Regions from separate parts of the Paenibacillus sp. sg306046 genome, predicted to be linked through region 2. Evidence: riboswitches for the same ligand, from Rfam matches in the RefSeq annotation. Region 2 holds a riboswitch; each other region holds the start of a gene.
The links. A riboswitch is a leader RNA that binds a small molecule or an ion and turns the genes downstream of it on or off. The one in region 2 is predicted to bind cyclic di-AMP.
Positions count from the first base shown of each region.

Region 1: linked by a shared signal. The riboswitch ahead of AC6ROY_RS12130 (CAP domain-containing protein) and the one ahead of AC6ROY_RS15385 (C40 family peptidase) in region 2 are both predicted to bind cyclic di-AMP.
Region 3: linked by a shared signal. The riboswitch ahead of AC6ROY_RS02470 (C40 family peptidase) and the one ahead of AC6ROY_RS15385 (C40 family peptidase) in region 2 are both predicted to bind cyclic di-AMP.

Region 1 is NZ_JCAMRT010000010.1:21,294-31,758, forward strand. It holds gene AC6ROY_RS12100 (FecCD family ABC transporter permease) at 1-1,027, shown strand, start outside; gene AC6ROY_RS12105 (nitroreductase family protein) at 1,094-1,666, shown strand; gene AC6ROY_RS12110 (helix-turn-helix domain-containing protein) at 1,726-3,324, shown strand; gene AC6ROY_RS12115 (Rrf2 family transcriptional regulator) at 3,459-3,860, shown strand; gene AC6ROY_RS12120 (NAD(P)/FAD-dependent oxidoreductase) at 3,946-4,848, shown strand; gene AC6ROY_RS12125 (antibiotic biosynthesis monooxygenase) at 5,089-5,424, shown strand; gene AC6ROY_RS12130 (CAP domain-containing protein) at 5,554-6,510, opposite strand; cyclic di-AMP (ydaO/yuaA leader) riboswitch at 6,519-6,653, opposite strand; gene AC6ROY_RS12135 (methyl-accepting chemotaxis protein) at 7,130-8,884, shown strand; gene AC6ROY_RS12140 (non-ribosomal peptide synthetase family protein) at 8,904-10,465, shown strand, end outside.
Region 2 is NZ_JCAMRT010000014.1:21,138-31,602, forward strand. It holds gene AC6ROY_RS15350 (transglycosylase domain-containing protein) at 1-37, shown strand, start outside; gene AC6ROY_RS15355 (YwhD family protein) at 388-921, opposite strand; gene AC6ROY_RS15360 (M1 family metallopeptidase) at 1,092-3,314, shown strand; gene AC6ROY_RS15365 (hypothetical protein) at 3,325-4,134, shown strand; gene AC6ROY_RS15370 (YceI family protein) at 4,290-5,015, opposite strand; gene AC6ROY_RS15375 (M56 family metallopeptidase) at 5,072-5,923, opposite strand; gene AC6ROY_RS15380 (BlaI/MecI/CopY family transcriptional regulator) at 5,927-6,343, opposite strand; cyclic di-AMP (ydaO/yuaA leader) riboswitch at 6,657-6,792, shown strand; gene AC6ROY_RS15385 (C40 family peptidase) at 6,796-7,269, shown strand; gene AC6ROY_RS15390 (cryptochrome/photolyase family protein) at 7,427-8,803, shown strand; gene AC6ROY_RS15395 (diguanylate cyclase domain-containing protein) at 8,911-10,452, opposite strand.
Region 3 is NZ_JCAMRT010000002.1:103,201-113,665, forward strand. It holds gene AC6ROY_RS02460 (GTP-binding protein) at 1-1,049, shown strand, start outside; gene rpmG (50S ribosomal protein L33) at 1,046-1,195, shown strand; cyclic di-AMP (ydaO/yuaA leader) riboswitch at 1,405-1,546, shown strand; gene AC6ROY_RS02470 (C40 family peptidase) at 1,547-2,431, shown strand; gene AC6ROY_RS02475 (glycoside hydrolase family 88/105 protein) at 2,763-3,803, shown strand; gene AC6ROY_RS02480 (ABC transporter substrate-binding protein) at 3,903-4,547, opposite strand; gene AC6ROY_RS02485 (helix-turn-helix domain-containing protein) at 4,519-5,001, opposite strand; gene AC6ROY_RS02490 (FecCD family ABC transporter permease) at 4,966-5,418, shown strand; gene AC6ROY_RS02495 (nitroreductase family protein) at 5,446-6,012, shown strand; gene AC6ROY_RS02500 (GAF domain-containing protein) at 6,140-8,035, opposite strand; gene AC6ROY_RS02505 (flagellar assembly protein A) at 8,068-9,642, opposite strand; gene AC6ROY_RS02510 (BMP family lipoprotein) at 9,996-10,465, shown strand, end outside.

The sequences.
Region 1 (10,465 bases), on a different contig from region 2:
GCGAGCCAAGGAGGCTATCCGTCCGTCACAGAGTCCGCTCCGCAACAAAGCCGTGAGGATCTCGGCTGTGCTGCTGGCGCTGCTTGTCATGATGGCTACGCTCAGCGCGGCCCTCGGCGATATGGTCATCTCGCCGGTGCTTGTGCTCCGCGCTGCATTTGGCTTCGGGGAGCAGGCCCATGTTATGGTCGTGCAAATGCTGCGGCTGCCGAGAATCGTCACGGCCGTGCTCATCGGAGCAGCCTTGGCGGGCGCAGGCGCGCTGCTGCAGGGGATGCTGCGCAATCCGCTCGCGTCTCCTGACATTATCGGGGTGACCGGCGGCGCTTCCGTGGCGGCAGTCATGTTTCTCACCTACGGAGCAGGCCAGCTTAGCATCCGTTTGCTGCCGGCATTTGCACTGTTGGGAGCGGCGATTGTGACGGCGGCGTTGTATATGCTGGCATGGAAAAAAGGGACGGCGCCTGTGCGGCTGGTGCTGATCGGCATCGGCCTGTCGGCCTTGATGTCTGCGGCGACGACGATGATGGTCATTTATAATCCAAAAAATGACGCCAGCCAAGCTTATGTATGGCTGACAGGCTCCATTTATGCGGCCAACTGGGAAAATGTGCTGACCTTGCTACCCTGGACGCTGATTTTACTGCCGCTGGCCTTCATGCTCGCCAGACACGTTAATATCGGCCAGTTGGGCGATGCACTGGCGGTCAGTGCAGGCAGCGCCGTTGAACGGAACCGTTTGCTGCTGCTGCTGCTCGGCGTTGGGCTGGCTGCGTCGGCGGTGTCTGTGGCCGGAGGCATCGGCTTCGTTGGCTTGCTTGCCCCGCATATGGCGCGCAAGCTGGTCGGCTCGAACTTTGCCCGCCTGCTGCCCGTGTCGGCGCTGCTTGGGGCGCTCATTGTACTGCTGGCCGACCTGGCTGGACGGACATTGTTTTTGCCGCTGGATGTGCCTGTCGGGGTGTTTACGTCGGCTGTCGGCGCGCCGTTTTTCATTTATTTGTTGTATACAAGCCGGAATGCGTAAGCCTGGGCCGGACATTCCGCTGCAGGCGGCGCCAGCCGCTATTCATGCTGAGAGGGTGAGCCATTGTTGAAAAGGTTAAGTGAAGCTGGAGAAACGCCGGTGGCCGATCTGATCCGGTCGCGTCGGACGGTTCGGGTGTTCAAGGATACACCGGTAGATGAGGAGCTGCTGCTGCAGCTGCTGAATGTGGCAGTTTGGGCTCCGAACCACGAGCAGCGGCAGCCGTGGCGGTTTATTTTGTTCCAGGGGGATGCGAGACGCGCCTTTGCTGAAGCGATGGTGCAGACGTATGATCCGGAGGAGCGGGCTCAATACGGCGAGAAAAAAAAGCAGTACCTTGAAGCGGTCCCCGCTCATCTGCTCGTGCTGCAGAAGGAGGACCCGCGCCAAAAAAAATGGGATGAGGACTACGCAGCCGTGTGCTGTCTGATTCAAAATTTCCAGCTGGCGGCCTGGGAGCAAGGGCTTGGCGTCGTCTGGAAAACAAATCATTACAATTATAGTCCCGAGTTTCGCGCATCCATGGGGGTGCAGCCGGGGGAAAAAATTGTTGGCGCGCTTCATATCGGCTATCCGCAGGTCGTGCCCAAGGCAAGCGAGCGTATTCCGGCTGAAAATGTGCTGACGGTCTTTCACTAGACGCGAGAACAGGCTATACTGGAGTTGATGATAATAATTCTCAATGAAGGTGAGCCATCATGCCGTCTTACCGTGCTTCCTTTTATTCCTTTCTATGCTTATCTTCGTTCCGCAAACGGGTATGTCGTTCGCGGCAAACCTTGCTGCGCCGAACCATTCCCTGCGACATGCTTATGATTGTCGCGCGGGGAACAGCTCTGCTTCGTCTGAACGGCCAAGTCCTTGCCGCGCAGCCGGAGCAGATTTTGTTTTTGCGCGCATGGATGCAAGTGGAGCTGCTGCCAGAAGCCAGCGGCGTCGAATATTATATGCTGACGCTCCGGACGCTGACCGTCAATAAGCGGCGAGGAGGGTGGGACTGCTCCCCGTGCGGGGCGAACGAGGCTCTTGCCTGGCTGCCTCCAGGTTTGCTGAAGGCAAGCGCCGCCGGGAAAATAATGGAGTTGCTGGAGCAATTCCATCAGGCTGGCGAGGCAGGCAACGCCGGCGCACAGCAGGCGCCGCAGCTTCTGCTCGATGCGCTGCTGCCGCTGCTGCATGACGGGGCGTCCGGGCCTGAAGCGCTGCAGCAAAGCTTGCAGGAGGCGGACGGTCTGGAGCGCAGCACCGCTTATTTGCATGCGCATTACCAGGAGCGGATTAAGCTGGAGACGTTATCGAGCCTGGCGGGTCTGACGCCTACTTCGTATTCCCGCAGCTTTAAGCGGGCGAAGGGCGTGTCGCCCATGGACTATTTGAATGCCATTCGCATGAATCAGGCCAAGCGGCTGCTGGAGGAAGGGCGGGTCACAATCAAGGCTGTGTCCCAATCGGTCGGCTTCGGCAACGAATTTTACTTCAGCCGCGTATTTAAGCGGGAAACCGGTCTTTCGCCTTGTATGTACGTGCAGCGGAAGGAGCTGCGCATTGCGGTGGCGTCAAGCTTCCGCTATGAGGACTGCTTTCGTTCGATGGGTGTGGAGCCAGTAGCGGTTATGAACGGTTGGGATGACGGCTGCCGGATCGAGGAAGCCAGCGCTGCCTGGATTCGGCAGCAGCTGCAGAGTCTGAAGCAGGCGCGACCCGACCTGATCGTCGCCGATTGCCGGCACCAGCCGATCTATGAGCAATTGAAGCAGATTGCGCCGACCGTGATGCTCGGCTTTACGGTCGATTGGCGGACCACTCATCGGAAATTGGCGGAGCTGGCAGGCCGTGAGCAGGAGGCGGGCCATAATATCGGGCAGGTGGAGCGCCGAATCCGGGAGCTGCGCGGGCTGCTTAACTCGGCTTGCACAGATGAAACCTTTTGCTTCCTGCGTCTGTATAGCCGGAAGGTCAGGGTGCAGGGAATCGTCCAGCATCCGATGAATACGCTGCTGTACACGGAGCTGGGGCTCAAGCCCAGCTACCGGGTGCCGCTGGACCTTCCCTATCTGGAGTTTGAGCTGGACAAGGCGCCGACGCTTGATTCGGATCATCTGTATGTGTACGATAATCGGGAGGAATCGGAGAACGAGGCCGATCTGCTGACACGGCTGCAGCCGGGCGCGGCTTGCGGCGGGACGCCGCTCGACGTTAGCCGCCGGGTTCGGCTGGCGTCGAACTGGATCGGCCGGAGCTGGTCGCCGCTAGGCCAGCATCAGATTATGGACGAGCTGCTGCAGGGAAAGCTGTAGCGGCTTGTTCCCGTACGTATGTCGGACTTGTTGCCCCGGGCAGGGCCGGATGGCAGGCTTTGTGGCAGTTGACAGCAGGGAATTATAAAGTATATTATAGACATGTTAAATCCTTGATTGAGGTGGATGGTTGGATGAAATATTCGAAGGCGACCAATTACGCCCTGCACACGATGCTGTTTCTCGTGGCCGCTAGTCCGAATAAGCCTGTCGGCGTGCAGCAGCTGGCGGAGCGGCAGAATGTTTCCCCTACGTATTTATCCAAAATATTGACCAAGCTCGTCAAGGCCGGCATGATCGAATCGGTTTCAGGGGCTAACGGCGGGTATACGTTAAAGCGGAACTGGGAAAATCTTTCGTTTCTCGATATTATTCATGCGATTGAAGGCACGGCGTCCTTATTTGATTGCGGGCTGGATCATGGGGACGGATGCCTCATTCAGAAGGTGATGCTGTCGGCGGAAGAAGAGCTTGAGCAATATTTGGAGCGGCAAAAACTATCTGAGCTTGCCAAAAAAATAACCGTGGCTCCCTAAGCCACAGCTATTTTTTATATAATCAGAGATATAAAGAATCTTTTAAGTCTTTTATTTGGGCATTGAACTAAAGGAGGAACTGACGTTGATCTATGATTGTGTCATTATTGGTGGAGGACCTGCCGGTTTAAATGCGGCGCTTGTGCTTGGGAGAGCCCGGAGGAAGGTGGCCTTGCTGGACAATAACGAGCCGAGAAATAAAGTGACGCATGCTTCACACGGCTTTTTGACCCGGGATGGCGTAACTCCATCCGAATTCCGGCGTATCGCTTACGAGGAAGTGCTGCGGTATCCGTCCGTGGAGCATCGGGTGGGGAAGGCGGCGGATATTCAGCGGAGCGGCGATACCTTTACTCTGAGTATGGGGGACGGGGAAAGGCTTGAAGCGCGCAAGGTGCTGGTGGCGACAGGTCTCCGCGAGGTGCTGCCGGACATTCCGGGTCTGCGTGAATGTTATGGAACGAGCTTGTTTAATTGCCCTTATTGCGACGGATGGGAGCTTCGGGATCAGCCGCTGATCGTTGTCTCGACACAGCCGAGTGTATTCCATCTGACGAAGCTGCTCTATAACTGGAGTCAAAATCTGGTTATCTGCACGAACGGGCAGGCGGTGCTGAGCGAGGAACAGAAGCTGCTGCTGCAAGCGAGACGGATCGAGGTGACCGAGCAGGAAGTGGCCGCGTTTATCGGCGAAGCAGGGAAATTGCGGCAGGTGGAATTCGCTGACGGGACCCGCATTGAGCGAACGGGCGGGTTTGTTGCTCCTGAATGGCTTCCGCATGCGTCCTTTGAAGCGTCGCTGCAGTATGAAGTGAACAAGCTGGGCGGGATTGCCGCCGATGAGTGGGGCAAAAGCACGGTTCCGGGCTTGTACGCCGCAGGGGATGCCGCTTACGTGATGCCTTCTCAGCTGATCCTTGCCGCCGCAGCGGGCAGCAGAGCGGCTGCCGCCATTAATTTGGAGCTGACGGAGGACGATTTCGCTTAACGAAAACGGAGCGCGGACGTTCGTGGCTGATCTCGCAGGGAGCCGTGTCTGGAGGGCAGCCGGTCAAATCGTCTATGCCGCCGCCGGATAATCCATTCAGCTTTTTGCTTGCGGCAGGTATATTTTAAGATAATCGAATGTATAAGTTTTCAGCGGAGCTGAAGAATTCGATTATCGCAAGAAAAGCAACCGCGAAAACACGGATGCAAGTATACCAGCCAGGCAAAGGAGACTTCTAGCATGCTGATTCAGACGAGAACGATTCAAGCGAAGCCGGGACATGCCGATACAATCATCGAGCGATTCAGTCGGCCGGGTGCGATGGACAAGATGCCCGGCCTGCTCGATATTAGCGTCATGGTAAATAAACGCAGCAAGGATATGGATGAGGTTTTGGTCATGATTCGCTGGGAATCGGAGGAAGCGTGGAAAAACTGGGAACGAAGCCCGGAGCATATCGAGGGGCATCGCAACCAGAAGGATCGCACGCCTCCGGACTTTGTCATTAGCACCACTGTTAATATGTATGAATTGAAAGCAGCGCGCGTCGGTCAAGCTGCCGGTTCCGAAGCTTAGCGAAAAGTTACAGATAGCCAAACACCCCTTACTCCAGAACGGGGAAGCCGTCATGGCTTCCGACTCGTTCGGAGGAAAGGGGTGTTAGAGCTTGCTCATGAGACTAAGGCATCAACCGATTTCGTTTCTTTAATTCGCAATAAACTCCTGCACCCAAACGCCATTGTAGTAAGCAACGCCGATTTTCGTATAGTTCGGGCTCATTATATTTTGCCGATGGCCTGCACTGTTCATCCAGGCAGTCATAACCTCTTGCGGATCACGTTGTCCTTTGGCGATATTTTCGCCGGCGTATGAATAGTTAATGCCATAAGTTTTCATCATATCAAATGGAGAGCCGTAAGTCGGCGACGTATGATCGAAATAATTGCGGCTGTACATATCCTTCGCTTTATCCAGCGCCATATTGGCAAGCGCCGGGTCGCTCGTCAGCGGCGACAAGCCGGCTTTGGCCCGCTCGGCGTTCACGATTGTCACCACTTGCTCAGCGTAAGCAGAGGCCGTGTCTGTACCGGACGGCGCGCTTGGCGCTGCCGGCGCTTCTGTGCCTCCTGCCGGCGTTCCCGGAGCCGTTCCCGTGTCTGGCGTCGGCGTTCCGGCGTCAGAGCCCGGAATAGAGCCGCTGTCCGGCGTTCCGGCGTCAGAGCCCGGAACGGAGCCGCTGTCCGGCGTTCCAGCGTCAGAGCCTGGAACGGAGCCGTTGTCCGGCGTTCCAGCGTCAGAGCCTGGAACGGAGCCGCTGTCCGGCGTTCCGGCGTCAGAGCCCGGAACGGAGCCGTTGTCCGGCGTTCCAGCGTCAGAGCCCGGCGTCACCGGAGCAGGCGTATAGCCCCCGAAGAAGCCGCCGCCATACAAGTCTTGCAGGCCCGGATAATTGCCTTGCAATTGCGGGCATACTATGCGAAGGTTAGCGCCTTGAACGTGTTGAAGCAGCTCGTTCAGCGACAATCCGTACGTTTGCTGAAGACGGTTCGCGATGAGATCCTGTCCGATCGGAGCAGTCGTCGGCGCTGCAAAGGCAGAGCCTGCTCCAGCAACGACACTAATGGCGAGCGCACCTGTCAAAACGGTTTTTTTGAAACGCATTACATCCATCCTCTCCTTATGTTGGCCTGCGAGGTTAGCTGACGGGTTCGGGTCAAAGAGCAATCACCCGGCCGCAGATGCGGCTTCACCCCTGAATCGTGGGTTCCCCGCGCTTCTTACAGAAGCTTCGGCCTTTCGTTTAGTTTTGTCCGCCCGAACTGGCCCAAGCGAGCCGTTCGTTGCGGTTGCCTCATAGTAACATGATCCACAAGGCGAAGCATCCCGTAAAAGTTTCCATGTTAAAATTTACAATACGTTCAAAATTGAGAAAAGCAGGACTGCGCCTATACGTTTTTAGACCTAAAAAAGCCGAAACTCCGCGTCAAAACGCGGAAATTTCGGTTTTTTTCGTTGAGGATTTCCGAGCTTCAGGGGGACGATTGTCCCTGACGGATTGCGATTTATCCGGGGGCTTCCAGATGTGGAAACCGCGTGTCCCATTTATTGGTGAAGACATCGAAGTAAATTATGGTATAATGGAAAAAATGTCCTGAACTTTGTCGAATTATGTAAACTGACGGCGGTGCAGCGACATTTGTTTTGGCCGCAAAGGGGGAGGATACTCGCAACACGTTAGATCCCTTTAAAATCTATTTTATATTGGAGGAACCGCATCAACATGGACAAGAAAACCGGTATGTCGTTTTATGCAAAAAATCTGCTGCTTTCATCGATCAACATTGTCCTGATTGGGGCGCTTCTGATTATCTCCAGCTACTTTATTCAGAAGTCGATACTGATCAAGCAGCTTCACAACCAGATCGAAACGGTTACCGCAGCCTGGTTCAAGCAAATTGACATTGGCAAGGTACAGAAAGCCATGCAGGAAAAAAGCTATGACGGCCCTGTGCAGGCCGAGCTGCGCGATTTGATGGATTCGGCGAGCAAGTACAATCCGACGATTGCCCAAGCCTATATTTTCGGCACGGAGCTGAAGGACGGGAACAAAACCTCCATCACGGCGGTGCCGACGCATCTGGTGCAGCCGTTGAAGGAGGGGAATTTGGGGATTGGCGATATGTACGAGCAGCCGCAGGTCGTCGTTGATACGGTGACCAAAATGCTGGCCTCGCAAAATTCCGAATTTTCCACCGTATATGACGACACGCTCGGCACCTGGGTCACGATTGCTTATCCTTTGAAGGACAGCAGTGGCCGTATCTTTGCTTATTTTGCCGTTGATGCGGATGCTTCTGCCGTTCCAAATGGACTCAAGACGCTTCTTACATACGGGTTGTTGATTTTGGCCGGTTCGCTTGTGCTGATCCTGCTTGTGCAGTTCTACATTGTCAAACGCACGCTCTCGCCGATCAAGGAGCTGATTCGGGGAATCGAGCAGGTGAGTGCGGGCAATCTTGACGTGGAGATCAAGACAGGGCGCGATGACCTCGGGATTATCAACGATAAGTTTAACATCATGACCCGCAAGATGAACAATACCATTGTGAAGGTTCAGGAGCTGTCTGTCCAGGTGGCCGATTCGGCGAAGAGCCTCTACTCCACGATGGAAGAAAACAATCAGCATGCCGAAGCGATCAATGAGCATATCAAAATGATAGCCGACAACATCAAACACCAGGAAAGCTCCAGCACGGAAAGCTCACGGGCCATTTCCGAAATTTCCGGCGTTATCCAGACGATTGCCCACAGCTCCTCTGGCGTAGCCGACGAAGCAAACGACGTGGAGCGCAAATCGTCGCAAGGAGATATGGCGGTGCAAGACATGGCTGAGCAAATGAAAGTGATCGACCAGTTTGTAAAGGACACTTCGGCAACCGTCGGCCTGCTGGATCGCCGCTCGCAAGAAATCGGCAACATTCTCGGTCTGATTACCGGTATTGCCAATCAAACGAATATGCTTGCCTTGAATGCCGCCATTGAAGCTTCGCGCGTCGGCGAGCATGGCCGCGGATTTTCAGTCGTTGCCGGCGAAGTGCGCAAGCTGGCCGAGCAATCCCATCAGTCCGCCGATCAGATTTCAGCGTTGATCAAGGAGGTGCAATCCGAAATTCATCAGGTTGCGCAATCCATGAGCCATGGCACAGAGGTTGTGGGGAAGGGCATGGTTATGGCTGAAGAAACGGGCAGGCTGTTCTCCGAAATTTTGACCTCCACGAGAAAGGTATCGCTGCAAATTCAGGACGTCTCCAGCGCTGCGCAGGAAATTTCGGCAGGTGCTGAAGAAATTTCGGCGACTGCGGACGAGCTGAATGTAGCCGTAAGCAAAACAGCTTCGAACGCTAATGAAATTACGCACTCTATTGATGAGCAAAAGCACCATCTGCAAACGATCGTCGAGTCTTCCAACGTGCTGTCTTCGTCCGCTGAAGAACTGCATGAGCTGATTAAGCAATTTAAAGTGAAGAAACTCTGAAAGGTGAGATCGGTGTAATATGATCCTAGAGACAAAACAATCGGATAACAGGGAAGAACTAGAACTGGCGCTGCTTCAGATTCCTTTGGATGTTGATCGCTCCCTCAGAACCTATACGTATGCTCACAGCGAAATCAAGCTTCCTTCCGACTTCGTGGATACGTGGTCCGATCAGGCCATGACCGAAGAGGATCAATTACTTGTCTTACTAACCGCTTATATCTCATTACTTTACCGGTATTCGGGAGAGCATGAGTTTGTAATCGGCACAGCTACGAATAAATATGCGGCGATAACTCTGCAGGTTTCATTGGAGGAAGCCCGAACCTTCCGTGACGTGAAGCAGCTTATACGCCGACAATTGCTGGAGCCGTCTGCCAATGCGGGGGCCGGGAGACCTGAAACCTTCCTCAGCCTGAACCGCAAGGTGGCGGATGCAAGAAACCAGCTGCTCGGCTGGGAGCTGACCGGCGGTGACGGCGAGCTTGCGCTGCGCTTGGAGTACGATGCTTCTTTATTGCAAGAAAAAAGAATTCAGCGGTTTAGCGAATCTTTTTTCAAGCTGGCTACAGCTGTCCTGCAGGATGAAACGCTGAGCATTGGAAATATGGATATTTTGTCAATCGGCGAACAGGCCATGTATGCCGAATTGAATGATACGGCCTTCAACTCCCCGCAGGGCATGACGTTTCACCGGATGTTTGAGCAGGCCGCGGGCGAATTTCCCGAACGTCCCGCCATTTCGGCCGCTGCGGAATTATACACGTACCGGGCGTTGAATGAACGAGCTAACCGGATCGCGCATCGACTGCTGGCCAGCGGGCTGCGCAAGGGCGATTTCGTCACCATCTTTATGGAGCGCAGTCTGGACACGATTGTATGCCTGCTTGGGGTGATGAAAGCCGGAGGGGCCTACGTGCCGCTTGACCCTGAATATCCGGAGGACCGCATTCGCTATATTGTGGAGGATACGAAAATCGCCTACATGCTGACCAAAGCGGCGTACCTGGATCGGGCCCGCTCGCTTACGGATAACCCGGATACGGAAATCCGCATCCTGTCGGTGGACACGGATACCGAGCTGAGCGGCTATCCGGCGCATAACCCGGAGGTGGAGGTGCAGCCTGAGGATCTGGCGTACGTGATCTACACGTCCGGCTCAACGGGCAACCCGAAGGGCACGATGCTCGCGCATGACGGAGTGGTCAACCTGGGAGCATTTATCGTCGATCAGTTCGCAATAACGGAGCGCGACGTGTTGACTCAGTTTGCTTCCTTCAGCTTCGACGCTTCCGTCTGGGAAGTCGTAAGCGCGCTGTTTTGCGGAGCGCATCTGTACCTGCTGTCAGCCGAAGAGCGCGTTTCGGTCGAAGCCTTCGCCTTGGCCGTCGAACAGGTGCAGGCGACTGTCATTCCGGCTGTGCCTACCGTGTTTTTCAATCAGATGGCCGTTCGGCTGTCGGAGGAAGGCTTCCGCAAGCTGAGCGGGCTGCGCAGCGTCATGATTGCAGGCGAAGCGCTGTATGGCGAGCAAGTGCGGACGTTCCAGCACAAATCCGAGTACCGCACGGACATCTACAA
Region 2 (10,465 bases):
GTGGTGGAATGATCTCAAGCGCTGGTGGTCGAGCTGACCGCCGTGGGGCAAGACCTCCGAAGCTGCGCGGCCGGCGCGGAATGCGCGGCGGGAATGCGCAGCGGCCAAGCTGGCGCAGGAAAGCCGCGAGCCGGCGCTTGGGGTCAGCGGTTGGCCGTTGGCGGTTGGTCGACACAGCTGGAACAAGGAGGCGGGCGACCGCCGCCTTGTAAATGACGCCCATGCCGGGCGGACACACAAAGAGGCAGACCCGGGGGTCTGCCTCTTTGCTGTCCTAGTATATGATGCATATACTAGCCATTAGTATACATCGTTACGACAAATGGCACAAGACCGTCACATAATGGACAAACTTATAACAAAAGCTTCGGATCGAAGCACTTCCATTTAGGATAAAGCTTCCTTCAGCGCCTCGTCCGAGCGTTCCCACATGTCGCGGTCATTCTCCACCAGAAACCGCTTGAGCTGCTCCTTCTCCTTGGCGCCCAGGTTGTCAAGCAAAATGCGGCGCTTGAGCGCGTAGTCCATCCGATTAACGTGGTCGGCTAATATTTTCCATCCTCTGCGAGCTTCCGGGTCGACGGTCATCTCACAAGACGTGACACCTGCGTAATATTTGCCGTCCTCGCGGAAGTCCACAGCCACCCAGACGATCCAGCAGGTACGGCCATTCGGCACCTCATCCTTGTTTAAGACAAACTTGATCCCCTTCTCCACCTTGCTCTTCGCATGCAGCGCCCCCACATCCAGATACGCCTCATCGCCGTCGATGATGACGCTGGACAGCTGGCTCAGATCAATCGCCCCTTGGCCGAAGCCGCGATGCTTCGTTTCCTTACTGTTCACAATATTCAAGGACGGCAGCTTTTTCTTCTCCCCCGCCTCGGCGGCTGGCTGGCCGTTCTGACCGTTTGCTTCCATCAAATAAGCTCCTTTCCTATGTCCGGCTGTGGCTTCACGCCCGTAGCCTTACGTTAACCTGTAATGCCCTTATTATCCATGAAACCGGCCGCCTTGACAATTTTTTGTTCATGATCCCCTCCCTGTCCACATATACATGCTGTAGATGCTTGTCAACGGGGTGAATATGGATGAGAAAACGACTCGGCAATCGACTCGCGATATGGGGCTGCCTGACAGCCCTTGCCTGCAGCACCGCCCTGATCCCGGCTTGGCTCGGTGCAGAGCCGCCGGGAGCGATCCCCGAGGAAGGCTGGCAGCTGCCCTTCCTGGCCGCCGGAGCGGAACTCGCTTCCCGGCAAGCTGACGGCACGGAGCTGCCGATTCCCAAGCCGGTACGCAGCGCAGGCGGACACGCTGTCGTCGCAGCCCCGGCCTGGCCGGACTCCAGAGGACCGGCCGACGGCTCCTCCACAGGCCTGTTTCTGCCGCAGACGGCCTCCGGCGAAGCGCGTCCGGCCAGCGCCAGAGCCAAAGCCACGGAGCCGGCGGCTCCTCCGCCCGCTCCGCCGAGCCTGCCCGCCAAGCCCAGTGAAAAGCCTGCGCCTCGGCCGCTGTCCAATCGGATCGTGGAATACCATCTGAACGCCGAATACGACGCAGAGGGCAAGCTGATCAAAGGCACCTCCTCAATCTCGTGGAAAAATCCGGGCCATGCAGCGGTTGAGGAGCTGTATTTCCACCTGTACCCGAATGCCTTCGAATCGAAGTCCTCCACGTTCATGCAGGAGTCCGGCGGCAAGCTGCGCGGTGATGCCAGCCATGACCGTAATTACGGCAGCATGCAGCTAACCTCGATCCAGCTGCTGGACGGACATGAATCCGAGCTGGTCGGCCAGCTTGAATTCGTTCAGCCGGATGACGGCAACAAGCATGACCGCACACTCGTTCGGCTGCCGCTTCCTCGGGCCGTCGCGCCGGGCGAGGAGGTGACGCTGCAAATGACCTACACGGTGCAGCTTCCGCAAGTATTTGCCCGTATGGGCTATGCGGGGAATTTCGTTATGGCCGGGCAGTGGTTTCCCAAAATTGCCGTCTACGAGCCCCCGGGCACCCGCGGCAATGCAAATGGCGGCTGGAATTTGCACCAGTACCATGGCAACTCGGAGTTTTACGCCGACTTCGGCATCTTCGATGTCAGGCTGAAGGTTCCTTCCGCTTATACGGTTGCCGCTACCGGCTTTCCGACCAAGCCTGTCGCAGATGACGGACAAACGAAAACGTATACGTTTTACGCCGATGACGTGCATGATTTCGCTTGGGCCGCGTCCCCGGACTTCATTTATGCCGAGGAGCCGTATGCGACCAAGCAGCTGCCAGGCGTGCGGATCAAGCTGTATCTGGACCCTAAGCATGAGCATCTGAAGGCCCGGTATATGACGGCGGCCAAGAAGGCGCTTGCCCGGTATTCGGAATGGTACGGAAGCTATCCGTACTCCACCTTGTCCATCGTCGTTCCGCCTGCGGACGGCAACGGCGCGGGCGGCATGGAATATCAGACGCTTGTCACTGCCTGGGGCGCGACGGAGGACAACCCGAGTCTGGAGCTGGAGCGAGTCGTTGTGCATGAGATCGGACACCAGTTTTTTTACGGCATGGTCGCCAGCAATGAGTTCGAGGAAGCCTGGCTGGACGAAGGATTCACCTCCTACGCCGAGGATCGGCTGATGGAGAAGGAATACGGCGTGCGCTCCAATCGGCTGATTGAAGCGAGTTATATGACGAATCCGGCTTCCCTGAAGCTCAACGCCTGGCAATACGGCGGTCACGATCAGTATGCGGAAAATGTGTACACCCGCGCCAAGCTTGTGCTCAAATCGCTGGAAGCCCAGGTCGGCAGCGAGACGATGCACAAAATTATGCGCGCCTATTTCCAGCGCTGGAAATTCAAGCATCCCGGCACAGCTGATTTTCAGAAGGTGGTCGAGGAAGTCACGGGGGCGAGCTGGCAGGAATTTTTCGATCAATATGTAACCGGCGGCTTGATGACCGACTTCGAGCTGGCCGGCATTCAGATCAGGGAGGTTGAGGAAAACGGGCAGCGGCTGTATGACAATCACGTCAAGCTGCGCAGACTCGGCGGCACGGTGCAAACCGTCCCGGTCCGCTTCCACTTTGCCGATGGCACACAGCTGGACAAAACGTGGAATGGCACGGAAAGCGAGGTTCTCCTGACCCTGCGGCACACCGCTCCGCTTGACTGGGCCGCCATCGACCCGCAGTATACATTAGTGCTGGAAAATAAACGGATCAACAGCTTTATGAAAACGAAGGTGGACACCCGGCTGTCTGTCCGCTTGAATCTAGGCGTCGTCAAAACTCTGGAGACCTTGTTCGGCTGGGTCGTATGGTGAGGTGATCATCGTGTGGAATCGAATCAAGCTGGGCTGGAGCCTCGCCTGCGGGCAGCCCTTCGCTGTATTTACACTGTTCGCCTACCACTTGCTGTGGGGAGTAGCGCTTTACAAGCTGGTGCAGTCGGTGCTGCTCCCGCTGCTGCACCGCTACCCGAGCGAGCTGTCGCAGGAAGCTGTTCAGCTTTTCTGGATCGAAGGCCAGTTCCAGCTGATGAAAACGGATGTATTGCAGCCGCTGCTCTGGTGGGGCGCGGCGCTATTCGCTCTGCGCGCCCTGCTTCACCCCCTGCTGAATGCCGGCGTCTATTATTCTCTCCATCATACGCAGATGAATGCCGGCTACCGGTTTGTCGAGGGCATCCGCCGCCTTACGCTGCCCTTTCTCGGCTATTATATGATGCAGCTCGTGCTGACGCTCGCGCCGCTCATCTGGCTGGCTCCCCGTTTATGGGCGCAGCTGTCCAAGCAGCCGTCCTATGCAGAGCTGGGCCAGGCGCTGCTTCCGGCGCTCGCAGCGTATGCGCTGTATGCGTTTGGCGTCCAGCTGTTTTTCATGCATTTGCAGATTGGACGCACAAGCGGACGGTCCTTGCTGTTCAGCGCCTTGTTTGCGCTTCGCCACCTGCCCGCAATTGCGGCTGCGGCCTCGTTCATCCTGATCGTGACCGCGGTCGCTACCGCCGCTGTAACGGCAGCCGCTTTTCTGTGGGCCGGCTTCCTCGCGCTGGCGGGCATTCAGGCGTACAGATTGGCCCAAATGTTGTTCAAGCTGTGGTTGATCGGCACGCAATATGCGCTATGGACCGAGAAGGCGTAGCATGCTGAACTGAACTTGATGAAAGAAGCAGTATGCCACCGGCAACAAAAAGACGCCCGATCCCGCTTGCAAGCCGGGAAAGGGCGTCTTCTCTATTTTAACGGGGTTAACTTTAAGGCGCCGGTTAACCCCGGAATTGGTTATGACAAGCAGCCTTAAGCTTTCTCCATGACGAGGCGCAGCTGGACCTCCAGTTCATTTTGCGTAGCGAGCGTGACGGTGTGCGGATTTTTCAAGCCGAAATCGTCAAAGGTAACCTTGGTGCTGCCCTGCAGCTTCAGCTGCCCCTGGTCATACATTGCCTCGCTTGTAAACACAACGTCTTTTGTTTTGTCCTTCACCTTCAAGGTGCCTTTCAGCTCTACCGGCACCTTCGTGCCTTCTTTCCACTCCTTAGGCAATTCTCCGAACGAAGCTACAGTAAAGCTGGCTTCCGGGTATTTTTCCGTATCCAGGAAATCCGACGCGCGGACATGATTGTCACGCTGTCCGTTGCCGGAGCTGAGCTTGGCCACTTCGATTTTCCCTTCGGCCTTGGATTGGGCCGGCGAGTTCGTGTCGAGCTGCCAGGAGCCTTGCACCGGCGTCACGACAAAGTTAACCGTTTCCTTCGAGGTCGTAACCGAGAAGTATACTTCAGAGGTCGGAATTACCTTCCAATTGCCGTTAATGGCGTTTGCCTGAAGCGTCGGGGTCGACGCTGCTCCGGCTCCCGCCGCTCCTGTCGTACCTGTTGATCCTGTCGATGCTGCCGCCGGTGCGGAAGACATGACATCTTTGACCTCGATGTGGTTGCCTGCGTAGTAATCATAGGCCCAGTAACCGCCTCCCGCCAAAAGTACTACAGCTGCTGCCGCAATTGCCAATTTTTTTGTATTCATCCTGAACTCCTCCTCGAATTCGCACTACACAGTGTAGTGTCAATTTATAAAAAAAATTAAAGCAGCGATAGAAAAAATACGCCCGATTTTATCAGCACGACCGGCAATGAAATCATCATCAGCTTCACGGGCCATGTCTGTGAGGCGGATGCCTCCGGGTCTACAATATTATTGATTCTGTAATGAATGGAAGTATCGGCAAACGACACGTACGCAAATTGTACGTCAAGCGGCCGTTTCTTTTTTTTCAGCAGCTTGAGCAACGCGCTTCCGATATTGGCTGCTGTGCCAGTAGCTGTCATCGCCTCATGATCGGCCACGAGCTCGCGAGCGATTTTATACTGGCTGCTGCACCAGTTCAAAATCGGGATATACCACATGACCTGACTGACTATGTGAAGGGAGAATGTCTTCAACGGATCGCGATGACGGCGGTGAGAACGTTCGTGGTAATACACGGCTTCCAGCTCGTCCGAATCCAGCAGCTCCAGCAGACCGGTTGAAAACACAATTCGCGGCTTCAGCAATCCCAGCGTGAGCGCAATCGGCTCCGCAGCGGAAATCACGACCAGCGAATGGCTGTCCTCCGGAAAGCGTGCCCGAAGCTCGGCCGTTAGCGGCCCGTGCTGCCGCTCCTCGATCCACTGCAGCGCGCGGCGGAAAGCTTGAGCCTGGTTGCCGACCAGCCAGAGACTGACAAGCAGCGTGTACAGCACCATAGCGCTCAGGATCGGTCTGATCGAATCGAAGCCCATTGCGCTGAGAAGCTGGCTGCACAGTATGAAGATGTTAAACTCGAGCGACCAGCCCAACGCCTTGTGAGCCGCGTACAGCCCCATCTGCGTCCATACCAGCAGTGCAACGAGCATCGGTATTGCAAACAGAATTTTGGAGCGGTTTTTCCACATGACCTATCGTTCCTTTTTCAGCGCTTTTACTTTCTGCTCCAGCTTCTCGATCATCGCAGGGTCCGCTTCTTCCAGCGCATCCAGCATATGATTGACGACAAGCGGGCCAAAGTCCTCCAGCAGCCCATGTGTAATTTCTTTCGACTGCTTCTCCAGAAAGTGCTCCTTCGAATCGAGCGGCTCGTATACCGACGAACGACCCTCCGGCTTCTTGCTCAGCAGTCCCTTGTCAACCAGCCGGTTCATAACCGTCATGACGGTATTGAAGCTCAGCGGTTCGTCCAGGCGTCCAAGCCGTTGCTGCACTTCCTTGATCGACAATCCCGGCTGTGCCCACAAAATGTCCAGCACCTTAGCCTCGAGCGGACCGAAAAACCGGTTGAGACCTTTCTCGTAGAACTTGAAGTTTTGAATTCTCATGGCTCCCGCACCTCACACTACAAATTGTAGTTTGTGTGCGGAGGAAAGTCAAATCCTACTATTTCCTACCGGTTATTCCTACCGGCAAGCTGTATCGCTCCCCGGTCCCGCGCCTGTTTCGATGAATTTGGACAAAACCTGCCAGCGCCCCTTATTCCAATTTTTTCAAATTAGGAACCAGCAATCCGCTCCGCGGCGACATCCAGCTTTACCCGCCAAGGTTTCACTTTAATCGAGATAAATGTGACAATTTCGTGACAAAGAAGGAGTTCGTCGCTTAAACTCGAATACTTGTACTTCAGCACAGCCAAACAAGAAAATATTGCCGAATTTCTGTCTTAGAAAACGGGGGAACCATTTCTGGGTGAATTGATCTCGCATAAGAGTGATCATAGGGAACCTTCAACCGAACCCTTCAGCTAACCTCGTAGGCACCGGAAGGGGAAAATTCTTTGAAGAAGCTGGTCGGTTTTGTTTGCTCTACCGTTTTATTTTTCAGTATCTCGCTAGGCAGCGCAGCTGCTGAAACCCCACTAAGCGCAGCGGTTAACGAAGGCTTGGGCACCCCGTACAAAGCGGCGGGCACTACGCTGAACGGCTTCGACTGCTCCGGCTACACGGCGTGGGTGTTTGACAAGCTCGGCCTTGATCTGCCGCACTCCTCCAAGGCGCAAGCCCAGGAAGGCTCCAAGGTTGAGAAAAGCGACCTGCGCGCAGGCGATCTCGTATTTTTCAACACCGACGGCAAAGGAATTTCCCATGTTGGCGTATATGTAGGGGATGGAAAGTTTTACCATTCCGCCAGTGATGACGGCGTTGTCATTACGAAGCTCTCCGACAAATATTACGCCAAGCGTTATGTCACTGCACGGCGCGTCCTCACAGAGGACATGTTTAATCAAGTGATGTCTGACACACAGAAGTAACCTGCTGCTCGTTCAACTTTTAAGCCATTGAAAAACCTCGGCCTGCTCCGCTGATTTCGTTCGTTTTCCGAATGGGATTCGCCGGTCCGCAGCCGGGGTTTTTCTTTGTACAGCCTGCGATGCGGGCGCCATACAGCCAGGGAAAGGACTCGCTGCCATGATCTTATTCATCCACCGCAAGGATCTCCGCATCCATGACCTGCCCGCGCTGGACGCCATCCGCGCTTCCCGCCTGCCGAGCTTGCATCTGCTTATTCTCGACCCGTTTCTGCTCCGCAACGGTCGGGAGGCCGAGCATAGCGGTCGGAACTTTCTCGCCCATGCCGGACGCCTGCAGCGCCTCTACGCCGAGCACGGCGCACAGCTTCATCTGCTTTACGGCGAGCCGCAGGCGGTGCTCAGCCGTGTGCTGGCGGCACATCCGATCCGCGAGGTTGTCCTCCACGGCGACTACACCCCGTACGCCCGGGCCCGCGACCGTCTACTGCGGCAAGCTGCCGAGCTGCACGGTGTTCCGGTAACGGCCTATGACGAAGCTTCGCTCGCCGATCTGCGCGACTTCGTACAATGGACGGGGCGCGAGGAGCCCTACAAGGTGTTCACCCCGTTTTATCGGCGCTGGAGTACCTATGTGAGCGAACGCTTCCGGCCCTCCTCCCCGCACACGATCCGGGAGCTGCGCACCGCCGCACTCGCCGAAGACGTTGCAGCCGACTTCCGGCTGCCTCCTGAGCTGGAGCCTTTGATCAACGCAGGCGATCCTTGGCTGGCCGGCGGGCAGCTCGAACCGCAGCAGGCGCTGGAGCCGTTCCTGGAAGAAAAGCTGGCCGGCTACGCGGACGGGCGGGACCGGTTTGCGCGTGCAGACACAAGCCGGATCAGCCGCCATCTGAACGTCGGCTCGCTATCCATCCGCGACGTATACGAACAGCTGCTGCAAGCTCCGCTGGGCATAGAGCCTTGGCTGCGGCAGCTTGCCTGGCGCGACTTTTACCTGTACCAGTCGCGGCTGGACCCGGACTTCTTCCGTTATGAGCAGGTGTTCGACCTGTCGCCGCTCAGCGAGACGCATCTTCAAGCCTGGGCGGAGGCGCGCACCGGCATTCCGATTATTGATGCGGCGATGACCGAGCTGAACGAAACAGGCTGGATGCCCAATCGGCTCCGCATGATTACCGCGATGTTTCTGACGAAAAACCTGGGCTGTCCGTTCCCGCTGGGCGAACGGTATTTTCGCCGCAAGCTCAGCGATTACGACCATGTACTGAACCGGGGCGGCTGGCTGTGGTGCGCCTCGCTGGGCTTCGATGCAGCTCCGTATTTCCGGGTGATGAACCCGGTCACGCAATCGCAAACGCATGACCCGTCCGGCGCGTACATTCGCCGCTGGCTGCCCCGGCTGGCCGGGCTGACTGACGCCGACATTCATCGGCCGCTTCCGGAAGCGATCGTCGATCTGAAGCGGTCGCGCGCGCAGGCCATTGACACCTACAAGCATATTCTCGGGTCCCGCTCCGCTCCGAAGCCGGAGTAAGACCTTGCAAGCCTGAGCGGGCGGTCTGCAAGCAAGCCGATTCATTCCGTCATCGGAGGCGTTATCGGATGCGTTATCGGAGCAGCGCAAAAAGACGGCCGGAGGGATTATCCCGCCGCCGTCGTCCGCAGCGTCTCGTTGTAGACGCTGGCCGTGTTTTTCCCGCTGCGCTTCGCCTCGTACAACGCCAGATCCGCACACTTGTACAGCCCTTCCGCATCAAGAGCCTGATCCGGCGCAAGCGCTATGCCGATGGAAGCGGTCGTGTAGAAATCCTGATCCGTCCCCTTCATCCGAATCGGACGCTCCAGCTCGCGGAGAATTTGCCGGGCGACGGATAAAGCCGCCAATTCATCGGCGGCGGCATGCAGCACGACCGCAAACTCGTCGCCGCCAAGGCGAGCCTTCACATCCGCCGTCTGCTGCACGACCGAGCGGATGCGGCTGCCAACCTCCCACAGAAAGCGGTCGCCCGCATCATGTCCGAACGTATCGTTGATATGCTTGAAATGATCCAGATCAATCAGCAGCAGCGCCAGCCTGGAGCCTTTTCGCTGGCACTTGCGGATGCCGAGCTGGAGCGCATTTTCGAACATCGGACGGTTGGACAAGCCCGTCAGCACATCATGGGAAGCCAAATACAGCGGCTTCGCCACCAGCCTTGAAATAAAATAGGAAATCGCCAGCGATACGCAAATGGTCGCCAGAAATTGCAGCAGGAAAATTTCATTGTTATGCTCCAGGATTTCCCGAAGCTCCGTCTCATCGTAGACAATCTCAATCACTCGCTGATCCGTAAACTTGACCTGATCGCCCCCCGTACGCACCTGATAGGGCACATACCGGTAATGCAGCGGAACTCCGTCCTGCTCCCTCCGCACTTGCTGAATCTGCCGTTCAGCCAGCGACCGCTCGAAATAAATGAGGTTGTCGGCCGCCACCCGCTGCGATTTGCCGTCCGCGCCTATTTTGCCGAACGACTTGCCCGTCGTTGTGTACACCGTCACCCGGCTGACGAATGGATAAGCTTCCTCCAACTGATCACTGATTTTCAGAAAATCAAACTGTTGCAACACAGGATGCTGCTCCACGTACACGCCGAGCTCCAGCAAATACTTGTGATCGGGCGTCGGCATATAGCTGTATTTGCGCAGCTTGCCTGTGTTGGTTTCCTGGTCAATGCCTTCAGCCACGAACCTGCTGCCGTTCAGTCTGTCGCGGAGCAAGGAAGCAAATACGCCCAGCGAGCCATCCTGCTTGCGGAAGCTTAATCCGATATCCGGAGGAAAGCTGCTGTACACGACGGTCTGGGTTTGATCCAGCACATACACGTCCATCCCCTGAAAGGTTTGCTTGAGGGCCGCATAGTCCCACTTGCTCACATCGGGCTGCTCCGCGTATTGATTCAGCAGCAGCTCCGAGTACGCCTGCATCTGGTTGTCCAGGCTTTGTCCCAGCAGCGCAAACGCCTTGTCCGCGTCGGTGATCGCAGTGACGATCATATCTTCAACCAATTGCGTTTTCCCCATATAGCTTTCGGTCAGATGATCCTGCCAGCGCTCCCGGTTAACAAGCGATATCGTAAGCGTCAGCAGTATGCTGAACACCCCCATCAAAATCATCAGCTTCAATCTAAAGCCGGCCTGCATGGTGCTCCTCCTC
Region 3 (10,465 bases), on a different contig from region 2:
GGGGCTTGTCCCGCACCAGTGAAACGCTTGTCGAGATGTCCAACGGCTGTATTTGCTGTACGCTGCGGGAGGACTTGCTGCGCGAGGTCGAGCGACTGGCCAAAGCCGACCGCTTTGATTATGTGCTGATCGAATCGACCGGAGTTGGCGAGCCGTTGCCGGTTGCGCAAACCTTTACGTATGTGAATGAGGAGAGCGGCATTGACCTGTCCCAATATTGCCGGCTTGATACGATGGTGACCGTCGTCGATGCGTATCGGTTCTGGCATGACTATGCCTCCGGCGAAACGCTGCTGGAGCGCGGCGAGGCGGTCGGCGAGGACGATACGCGAGATGTGGTGGACTTGCTGATTGATCAGATCGAATTTTGCGACGTCCTGATTCTGAATAAATGCGACAAGGTCGATGCGGACGAGCTGGATGAGCTGGAGGCGGTGCTGCGCAAGCTGCAGCCTCGCGCCCGTCTGATCCGGGCTGAGCAGGGCGTTGTGCAGCCGTCGGACATTTTAAACACCGGGCTGTTTGATTTTGAAGCCGTGAGCGCATCGGCCGGTTGGATGCAGGAGCTGGAGAAGCCGGAGCATACGCCGGAAACGGAGGAATACGGGATCACCTCCTTTGTCTACGAGCGGGTCAAGCCGTTTCATCCGCAGCGCCTGATGGGCTGGATGGTGGAATGGCCCGCCGAGGTCGTCCGGGCCAAAGGGATGGCATGGCTCGCCAGCCGCAACGAGATGGGACAAAGCCTCAGTCAGGCCGGACCGTCGATTCAATTTGGCCCGGCGGGCTACTGGGTTGCGGCGCTGCCGGAGGCGGAACGGGTGAGCCTGCTGCAGGAGGACCCCGAGCTGGCGAAGTCGTGGCATCCGGTATATGGGGATCGGATCAACAAGCTGGTGCTGATCGGGATCGGCATGGATCGAGAAGCGATTACCGCAACGCTGGATGCGGCGCTGCTGACGGACGAAGAGCTGGGGCAGCCTTGGAGCCGGTTTGCAGACCCGTTCCCAGGAGCCGTTGCGGAGCTGGGGGAGGTGAATGCAAGATGAGAGTTGTTGTGACGTTGGCTTGCACCGAGACGGGCGACCGCAATTATACGACGAGCAAGAACAAAAAAACACATCCAGGCCGGATGGAGCTTAAAAAGTATTGCCCTCGCCTCAAACGTGTGACCTTGCACCGCGAGACGAGATAGGGTTGTCGGCACAAGGGGGCCCTGCAGGATAGGTCGCAGGTTAGTTGAACTTTACCGTACGGGCCTCTATAATGGGACTTGCATGAATAAGCCCTGTATGCAAGCGGGAAAGCGTGGGAATTCCTGATCTTGAATGGGAGCCTGCGGCAATGTGCCTGCTGCATATCGAGCTTATTTCTGTGTCCAAACCTTGCTGCCGCACAGCAAGCAACATTAAACGGCCGAATCCAGCTCAGCAGAAGGGCTGGTACGGGGGATGATTTACTTGGGGTGAATGCTTGCGCCAGCGAGCTAGGGAGCGACCTCTTCCGAATCCGTCAACTAACCTCGAAGGCTACAGGAGGAATACGTTTGAACCGTTTTTACAAAACGCTTGTTTTCTCATGCGCACTGACGGCTGCCGGGCTCGTCTCCGGCTATGCCGCTACGTCGGCGCATGCCGCTTCAACGGAAGTCAAGGTGCAGGTCAATGACAGTCTGGTTAACTTTCCGGATGCGCAGCCGTTTATTGACACGGCCAATACGCTGCAAATTCCGCTGCGCCTGCTGGTCGAAAACCTCGGCTACAAGCTGGAGTGGAGCAAGGAGGCCGATCGGGTCAAGGTGACGCTGACGAGCGACAAGCAAACCATCCAGCTGCAAACGGGAGACAAGCAAGCGATCGTCAACGGCAAACCGGTAGCCATGGATACGCCGGCCCGATTTGAGCAGGGGCGCGTGTTTCTGCCGCTGCGGTTTGTGTCGGAAACGTTCGGCTACCGTGTTCAGTGGGATGCGAGCAACCGGATCGCCATCATTAATGAAGACGGCAACTACCATGCGCCAGCCTGGTATAAGTCAGCCAATCCAGCCCCGGCTGCGGCTGCCCCTCCGGCGCCGTCGCTTATTCAAACGGCTGCGCAATATGTGGGCACCCCTTACGTGTATGGCGGACAAACGCTGAATGGCTTCGATTGCTCGGGATTTGTCGGCTACATTTTTCAACAGAAGGGCGTTTCGCTGCCCCGTACCTCTGCCGACATGTATGCGGATCTTGATCAAACGGTGACGGACCTGCAGGAAGGCGATCTGGTCTTTTTCGCTGAAAAAAACAAAGTGTTTCACGTCGGCATTTATGCAGGGAACGGCCAGTTTATTTCCTCCGTGTCCTCGGCGGGCGTTTCCTTCGCCAGCTTGACGGGCGGCTATTGGGGCAAACGGTATGTGGGAGCCAAGCGGGTTGCAGCCGGCGCCTGACCCCCTGAACATTGTCCGGCCTGGCCTTTTGAAATGGATGACGATTGCTTTTCGAACAAACATACACCGTCCCCGGCTTTCGCAGCCGGAGGACTGCCTGAACCCGCCTGATGGCGGGTTTATTTTAGGTTTACCCGGCTGGCAGCTTGCTTAAACGAAGCGACAACTGGCAATGGACAAGCAGCAGAGGGCAACGAAAACGACCGGGCGCAAGGAACAGGCCATTGAACGTATGACAGGAGTGGGAAAAGTTGTTGTATATTTGCGACTCATCTGAACGCGTCGCCGCTCATACATATAGTGTAGCCTTTGAACCAGGGAGGACGACGCAATGGTCAAGCTCGCAGAGCATGAACAATGGCGGCAAACCGCCGAACGGGTGTACGCGTATATGCTGGCCGATCACCGGGGGAACTGGGGACTTGATATTCATCATTGGGATTGGGTACCGGGGGTTGGCGTCATTGCGATGCTGGCTTATTACGAGCAGCTTGGGGAGCCGCACATTCTGGACACGCTGATTCGATGGACCACGGACCATTTGCAGCAGGCGGAAGCAAACAAGGTGATCAACTCGATGGCGCCGTTTGCCATTTTCCCTGAGCTGTACCGTCATACAGGGGACCCTGTGCTGCTGCAGACGGCTAGGCGGGTGGCGGATTGGATGATCCATGAGGCGCCACGGACAAGGGAGGGCGCATGGGAGCACACGGTGACGGAGGACGTGAGCTTTCCGGAGCAGGTGTGGGCCGATACGGTATTTATGGCGGGGCTGTTTATGGCCCGGATGGGACGGCTGACGGGAGACCCGACTTATATCGCCGAGGCGCTGCGCCAGCTGGAGCTGCACCTGGAGCTGCTGCAGGACCCGGACACCGGGGTGCTGTTTCACGGCTGGAACTGCAGCGAGCGCCATTTTATGTCCGGAGCAAGATGGACGCGCGCCAACGCCTGGATTGCGGTTGCGACGCCGATGATGGTCGGGGAGCTTGCCCCGATTCCCGCTGCGGTGACAGCACGCTACACAAGGCTGATGCAGGGGCTGATTCGCTTCCAGCAGGCGGATGGGCTGTGGGCGACGGTGATGGACCGGGCCGACTTTTACCCGGAAACGTCCGGCAGCGCAGGCATCGCCTGCGGCATCCTGAAGGCGGTCAAGCTGAATATGCTGGACCCGGGATGTCTGGAGGCGGCTGATCGGGCGCTGTCGGCGGTGCTGACGAAGGCGCTGCCCTCGGGAGAGGTAACCGGCGTATCCGGCGGGACGCCGGTGATGGAGACCGTGGAGGCTTATCAGGAAATCGCGCAGTACCCGACGTTGTACGGGCAAGGTCTTGTGCTGATGCTGCTGGCCGAGCAGCTCGGCCGCTAACCTAAAACACATGCTTCGGAGCCAGTGCCGGAGCATGTGTTTTTTACATTGAGGAAAGGCGATAGCACCGGCCTGACAAACACGCCGCCCGTGCTTGCTTTAGCGGGCGACGGCGCTCAAGGCGAGAAGCTCATTTACGATCTGCGCTCTGCCCTGCGGGGACCAGCTGAGCATCGCCCAGTTGGAGGTAAACCGGGTCCGGCTGCGGGAAACCGCGAGGCTGGCGTGCCATTCGGGCGTTGTTTGCAGCTGCCGCCATACCGAAGCATTTGGCGTTCCGGCTTCCGGCTCAAAAATAAACAGATAATCGGTTCCAAGGTCCTGGTATTGGTCAGGCGAAAACTCCAAATTCATCAAACTCGGATGCACATAATAGCCGGGCCGCAGCCCGAGCTGCTCGCACAGCAATTCATTTAACGGATGGTTGCGCAAGCCTTGAATCCGGATCAGCCGGTTGACGACCCGCATCACGGTGACCGTCTCGCTGCCGAAGCTGCGCTGCAGCAGCGTTCGCGCGCGCCTGAGCCTGTTGTCCAGACTGCGGAAGTGCAGCTCCGCTTTCCGTTCCCGGCCGACAGCTTCGGCCAGCCTCTGGTGGACAAGCCGCCAGTTCATCGTCTGGGAAGGAATCAAAAAGACGGGAGCGATCCGGCTCAGCTGCTCTTCAAAGCCATGGTGCCGCTCATCGCACAAAATCAGGTCCGGTCGGGCTTGCTCAAGCTTGGTGATCGCTTCGGCCAGCAAATTCTGCTGCTCCTGCGGGCTGGCGATTCGCTGCCGCCACTTCTTTGACTGAATAAGCCTGGCTTGCCAGCATATGCTGGACCTGGCGCAGTCGGTAACGGTTCACATATTCAACGGGCGATACGCCAAGTATTTTTTTAAATTCCCGGGAATAGCCGGTATTGCTGAACCCTGCCAGGTCAGCCAAGATGTCCAGTCTGATTTTCCGGGCGTAATGCAGGTGGATGTAGTCCAGAGAACGTTCGATCCCGGCGTTCTGGCTGTCGTCCGCAGGCTCGGTCTGGTTCATGAGCTGATGAACAAGCTGCTGGAAATGGGCGTTTAACGCCAATGAACCGACTGGCTCCTGCTGGTACGTCTGATGCAGGGCAGCGAGCTGTCCGGACCAGTCGGAGCCGGAGGGCAGCTGAAGCTTCGGATGAGCGGCAGCGTGTACGGCCGGAGCTGGGAGCATGTATGGCCGCTGCTGCCGTGGCTGGCTGTGCTGTTCCCGGTATGCATGCTGCTGGCGAGACAGCTTGAGGTGATCCGGCTCGGCGACGCGATTGCGGTCGGACTTGGAACCCGGCTGGAGCGCGTCCGTCTGCTGCTGCTTTTGATCAGCGTCGGGCTGGCCGGCGCTTCCGTGGCGATGGCGGGCACCGTCGGATTTGTTGGCCTGATGGCTCCGCATTTGTCCCGTTACATGGCCGGTGCTTCATCGAAGCGCTTGCTGCCGGCTGCCGCCTTGATAGGCGGGTTGCTGGTTATGCTGGCTGACCTGCTCGACCGCACGTTGTTTGCGCCGGCGGAAATTCCGTGCGGCATCATGATTGCCGTCATCGGCGCTCCATATATGTTGTATTTGCTGTACAAGCGACGTAATGATTAAAGCAGAACGGATGAAGGAGGAGGCGCTATGGAAACAGCTCAACTGCCGGCGATGGCCCGGCTTATTCAGGAGCGGCGAACGATTCGGCAGTTTAAAGGAGACCCTGTGCCGCAGGAGCTGCTGCTGGAACTGCTGAACATCGCCAACTGGGCTCCGAATCACGGGTTGCGCGAGCCGTGGAGGTTTGTGCAATATGTCGGGGCGGGGCGCGACCGGCTCGCCAGCGCTGTGATCGGGGCGATGTCGGCGGAAGAAAAGGACAAGTACGCCGAGCAGCGGCTGCGCGATTTTCAGCTTATTCCGGTCCATCTCATCGTGACGATGCAGGAGGACCCCCGGCAGAAGCAGCGGGAAGAGGATTTCGGCGCCGTGTGCAGCTGGATTCAATGCTTTCAGCTGGCTGCCTGTGAGCGGGGGCTTGGCGTCGTCTGGAAAACGAACACGTATATCCACGCTCCGGCCTTTCGGGAGGCGGTCGGCATCGGACCTGGCGAAAAGGTGATCGGCGTGCTGCATATCGGCTATCCCGATGTGGTCCCGGCCCCGCGCCTGCGTACGGCTGCGGAGGAAAAGCTGACCGTGATTGACGCGTAGTTGGCGGAATGTGGGACGAAAAGCGTAGAACGAAAAAACGTAGAACGCAAAACGCAGGATTTAAAACGTAAAACTTGAAACCAGCCCTTGTTCGCTGAACGCGGACAGGGCTGGTTTTTTAGTAGGCTTAATAGGCAAAAGCCTGCACCTGATCCAGCTCGCGCTTGCCGGCAATTTCCTGCCAGCGGCCGTCCAGCGCGGGGGCATAGGTGATGGCAAACAAATGCCCGTCGAAGGCGTACAGCTCCGGCTCCCGGCCGCTGGCGTCAATCGTTTGCGCGCTCAGCTCGTCCTGCTCCTGCTCCAGCCAGCTGTCCGGGGCAAACGGATGCAGCCGATAGGGCTTATAGTACAAGTAGTAATCCAGTCCGAGCGCCTCCCAATCGGCGATCCGCTGCTTGAGCGCGCCGAGCAGCGCCTGCCGGTCGTCGCGCTTGTGCGACTGCTGGACGGCACGGGCAGCCAGCATCTGATGCAGAATGGGGGAAATATTTTTGGCGACCGTATCGAGCAGCAGCGTGTCTTCCTCCTGGAGACTGTTATCGGTTTCCAAAATAAGCAGCAAGCCAAGCGGATGCGGATTTTCCCGGCGAACGCGTTCGTTCGCCACCCGCAGCGGAGCGATGACACAGCAATTGGACGCATCGGCGGTCAGCCAATCCGCAGCGAACGCAGGCAGGTAACGGTCGGCTCCGCGGCTCGTATAGTCGCACAGCAGCTGCCCGTCCAGCAGCGAAGGCGACAGCTCGTCAAGCCGCAGCACGGCTTGTCCCTTCAGAGCAGCGCCTGAGCTGGCGAATGGCTCGGCAGAGGGCGTGAAGCCGATGTGCTCGGCTACCCGGTACACCTCGCCCTCGCGCAGACAGATCAGCGCCTTCCGGACGCCAAAGGCGAGGCGCAGCGTCTTGAGCGTGAAGTAACACAGCTCCTCCGGGTTGTCCGATTCGTTCACATTGCCGACCAGCCGGTTTAACTGCATCAGCAGGCGGAGCTTGCTTTCGGCGCGGTTGCGCTGCAGATTCGCTTCGGCGAACAGATTAGCGTTGGATAAGGCAATCAGGCTGGAATTGGCGAGCGACTCGATCAGCTCGAAGGTCGCTTCGTCGTAGCTTCGTTCGTCATTGACAGGCTTGCTGAGCGTCACCATGCCTACAAGGCGCTGCTGGACAATCAGGATGACGTATTCCGCCTGAAGCTCGTTTAGCTGCTGCGGATCGGCAAACAAGTCAGTCAGCCGGTCGCGGTCCTGCCCGGTGTGCAGCACAACCGGCCCCGTATACTGGCTCGACCGCAGCTCGAATTCGCCGTAGTAACGGTTGTAGGATAACACGTCCCGGAAGCCGGTAATCTTTAATTTGCCGGTTAGCGGGTCGACAATGCCAAACGAGGTTACCTGACTGGCCGTCACTTCGCTGAATACATCGGTGGCGATGGCGTACAGGTTGTCCAGCGACATTTCCGACAGCAGCACCTTGGTGCTTTGATTGATGGCGAACAGATTGAAGTTTTTTTGATCAAGCTTGGTATTGGAGGCTTGCAGCTGCGCCAGGTGACAGCTGTTTTCCAGCGAGTTACTGATCAGCCGCATCAGCGTATTGGACATAACCAGATCGTTGTCGGAGAAGTGGCCGGAAATGTTGCCGTTGGACACGATAAAGCCGTGCAGCCGTTCGTCGACCATCAGCGGCATCAGCCATTTGATCTGCAGCCGTTCGATGTCGCCCGGCTCCAGAAAATGCTCGAAGCCCCGGGTCATCGTATGCCCGCGGAACAGTACGAGCTGCTTCATTTTATCCGTATCCGGAATGACATAGCTGCTGCCGATCTGCGCGTACAGCCGTTTTTGCCGCAGCGCAAATTTGTAGCCGTCATGCACAAACAGGGCAGAGGCGTTCAGCGTCAAAATTTCATTGACGAATTCAAAGGAATAGTTCGAAAGCTGTTCCGTATCAAAGCGCTGGGTAAAAAACTCGATGGCGTGCAAGAGTCCTTCGAACCGGTACGACATGCTTTGCTGTTCCATAAGTGCTGAGCCCTCCTCGCAGTGGCTGTTCCTTATTCCTGAACAAACTTGTCCTTGTCAACGTAGAAAAAGCCGCCTGTGCTGTCCAAAATCAGCTTTTCGATTTCCTTGATCTGCAGCATCGTTCGCGGGTACGCCTTCTGAAAGACGGCAACCTCGCCGTCGCCCTTCGCGTTCATATAAGCCATCAGGCTGAGCCGCCGCTCCTCCAAATATTGCAGGTCAGATGCCGTCTGCTCGTACCGCTTGCTGTAGTCGGCAAACTCCTGCTGCTGCTCCTCGGTAAGCAGCTCGGCGTAGCCTTCGTACATGACAACCTCCCGGCGGCAATGCTCCAGCTCCTGCAACAGCCGCTTGTATTCGGCCAGCACCTCGTCGATCTGCTTGACGATGCTGCTGCGGTCGAAGCCTTCGACCTGTACCTTGGTCGGCCGTTCGAATTCATTGCCGATGTAGCCGGTCGTCAGCTGAACCCGGGCATGCACATGGCCGCCGATCAGCTTGCCGCGTTTTTTATCCAGCAAAATATGCTTGGCCTTCAGCTGGCAGCCGATCGCGTACAGCCCGATGTGAATATGGTCCTCGGCTTCGATCGTACAGTCCTTGGCGTGCTTGATATACACATGGCGCGCAGCGCGCAGTACAGCGCGTTCCTTGCCGAAGCAGCCGCCCTTGATGTAAATATCGCCGGCTTCCGACAAAATCAGGTCAACCGCCCCGATGCCGGATTCGCCTAAAATGCTGATATCCTTCGTGGCCTTAACCGAGTAGCCGTCATGCACCGTGCCGGTTATTTTAATGGCCCCGTCATATTCCAGATTGCCGGTTTCCGGACCGACATCCCCCTGCACCAGCAGCAGCTCCTCGACCTTGAGCTGCGTGCCGACCTTGTACACCGAGCCGACCACCTGGGAACGGAGAACAAACCGGTCTTCTTCCCACTGCTCGCTAATATATTGCTTGTCGTATTGGAGCGGCTTGTCCATGCCCTTGGCGGCGGGCAGCCGGTCCCCCTTGAGATTGCGGCCGTCGATTCCGTCCGTAGCGGGTATTTTCTCGCCGAGCCATTCGCCCGGCTGCACCTCGTCAATAAAACTCATCTCATAATAGTCGGCGCTCCCGTCCTGGCGCAGTGCGGGCTTGCGGTCGGATAAGCTGTAATAGGTCAGCACCGCATCCTGTCCGGCCTCCGGCTCGATGCCCCGGGCAATAACAACGGGCTGCTGAACCGGCAGATCATGCAGCGCGTCAAACAAAATGCCTTCCGTAATATGCTGCCGCTTCAGCTCGGCTGCGGCTTGATCGACGATGCTGGCCTGCTGCTGTTCCAGCTCCTCGGCGGTCATGTTCAGCTTGAGCGTTGCTTCCATCCAGTCGCGGCTAATCTGGACCTCGATCTGCGGACGAAGCACGCCGATCTCGACGGGAACGGAGGCAGCCTGCAGCAGCGCATCGCGCAGCTTGGCGAAGCTGGTCATCTGCACACGGGGCTGCTGCTTGAGCACAAGCTCGAAATCCTTGATCGGGAAGCCCGCGGCAAACACGGTCATAAACACTTGTTGATTCTGGGCCTGCAGAGTGAAGCAGTCATTGCGAAACAACTCCATGGTGTTCCTCCAATTCGGATATCATACTTTTATTTTCCATCATCAGGGGGTACTTTGTCACACAAAAAAAACGTAAATATCAAAAAAATTTTAGAATCGCGAGATAATCAGGATGTTAACCCTATATATGGTAAAGGGATCGTAAACAAAGGTAAGAAAAAGGTCCGAAAGGGTCCGGGCGCCTTTGTTCACGGCAGGACAAAAGCTGGAGCTTGACGTTCAGTTATGGTATGGTAGAGAGGTTGCTTGTCTGAATTTGTCGATTGATATAAATATCCGTTGACTATATCCGAGTTATTTGCTAGGTTATATGAAAGCAACCATTCTATATCGGACCGGGGAGAGAAACCAAGATGAAAAAAGCAATACTGTCCATGTTCGCCGTTGCCTTGCTGGTGACCGGCTGCTCGTCGGCCAAGCCTGCTGCGCCCGAAGGCGCTGCGGCTGGCACACAAACTGAAACCAAAGCGCCGGACACGAAGTCGGCCAAAAAAATTATTTTGATCACACCGGAGAAAATCGGCTTGAACCCGTTTTTCGCCCAGCAGGATGAAGGAGCGAAAAAAGCGGGCAAGGAGTTCGGCGTTGAAGTGAAGACGGTTGAATCGGCCGATCACAGTGCGATTGAGCAAAATTTGCGCGCCGCTGTCGCCGACAACTACGATCTGATCATGACCAGCTCCTTCGAGTCGGAGGATGCGCTGAAGAAGGTGGCTGCGGAAAATCCGAAAAAATCGTTTGCGATTATCGACACCGTCGTTGATTTGCCGAATGTGCGCAGCGTTGTATTCCGTGAATATGAAGCCGCGTATTTGCTCGGCGC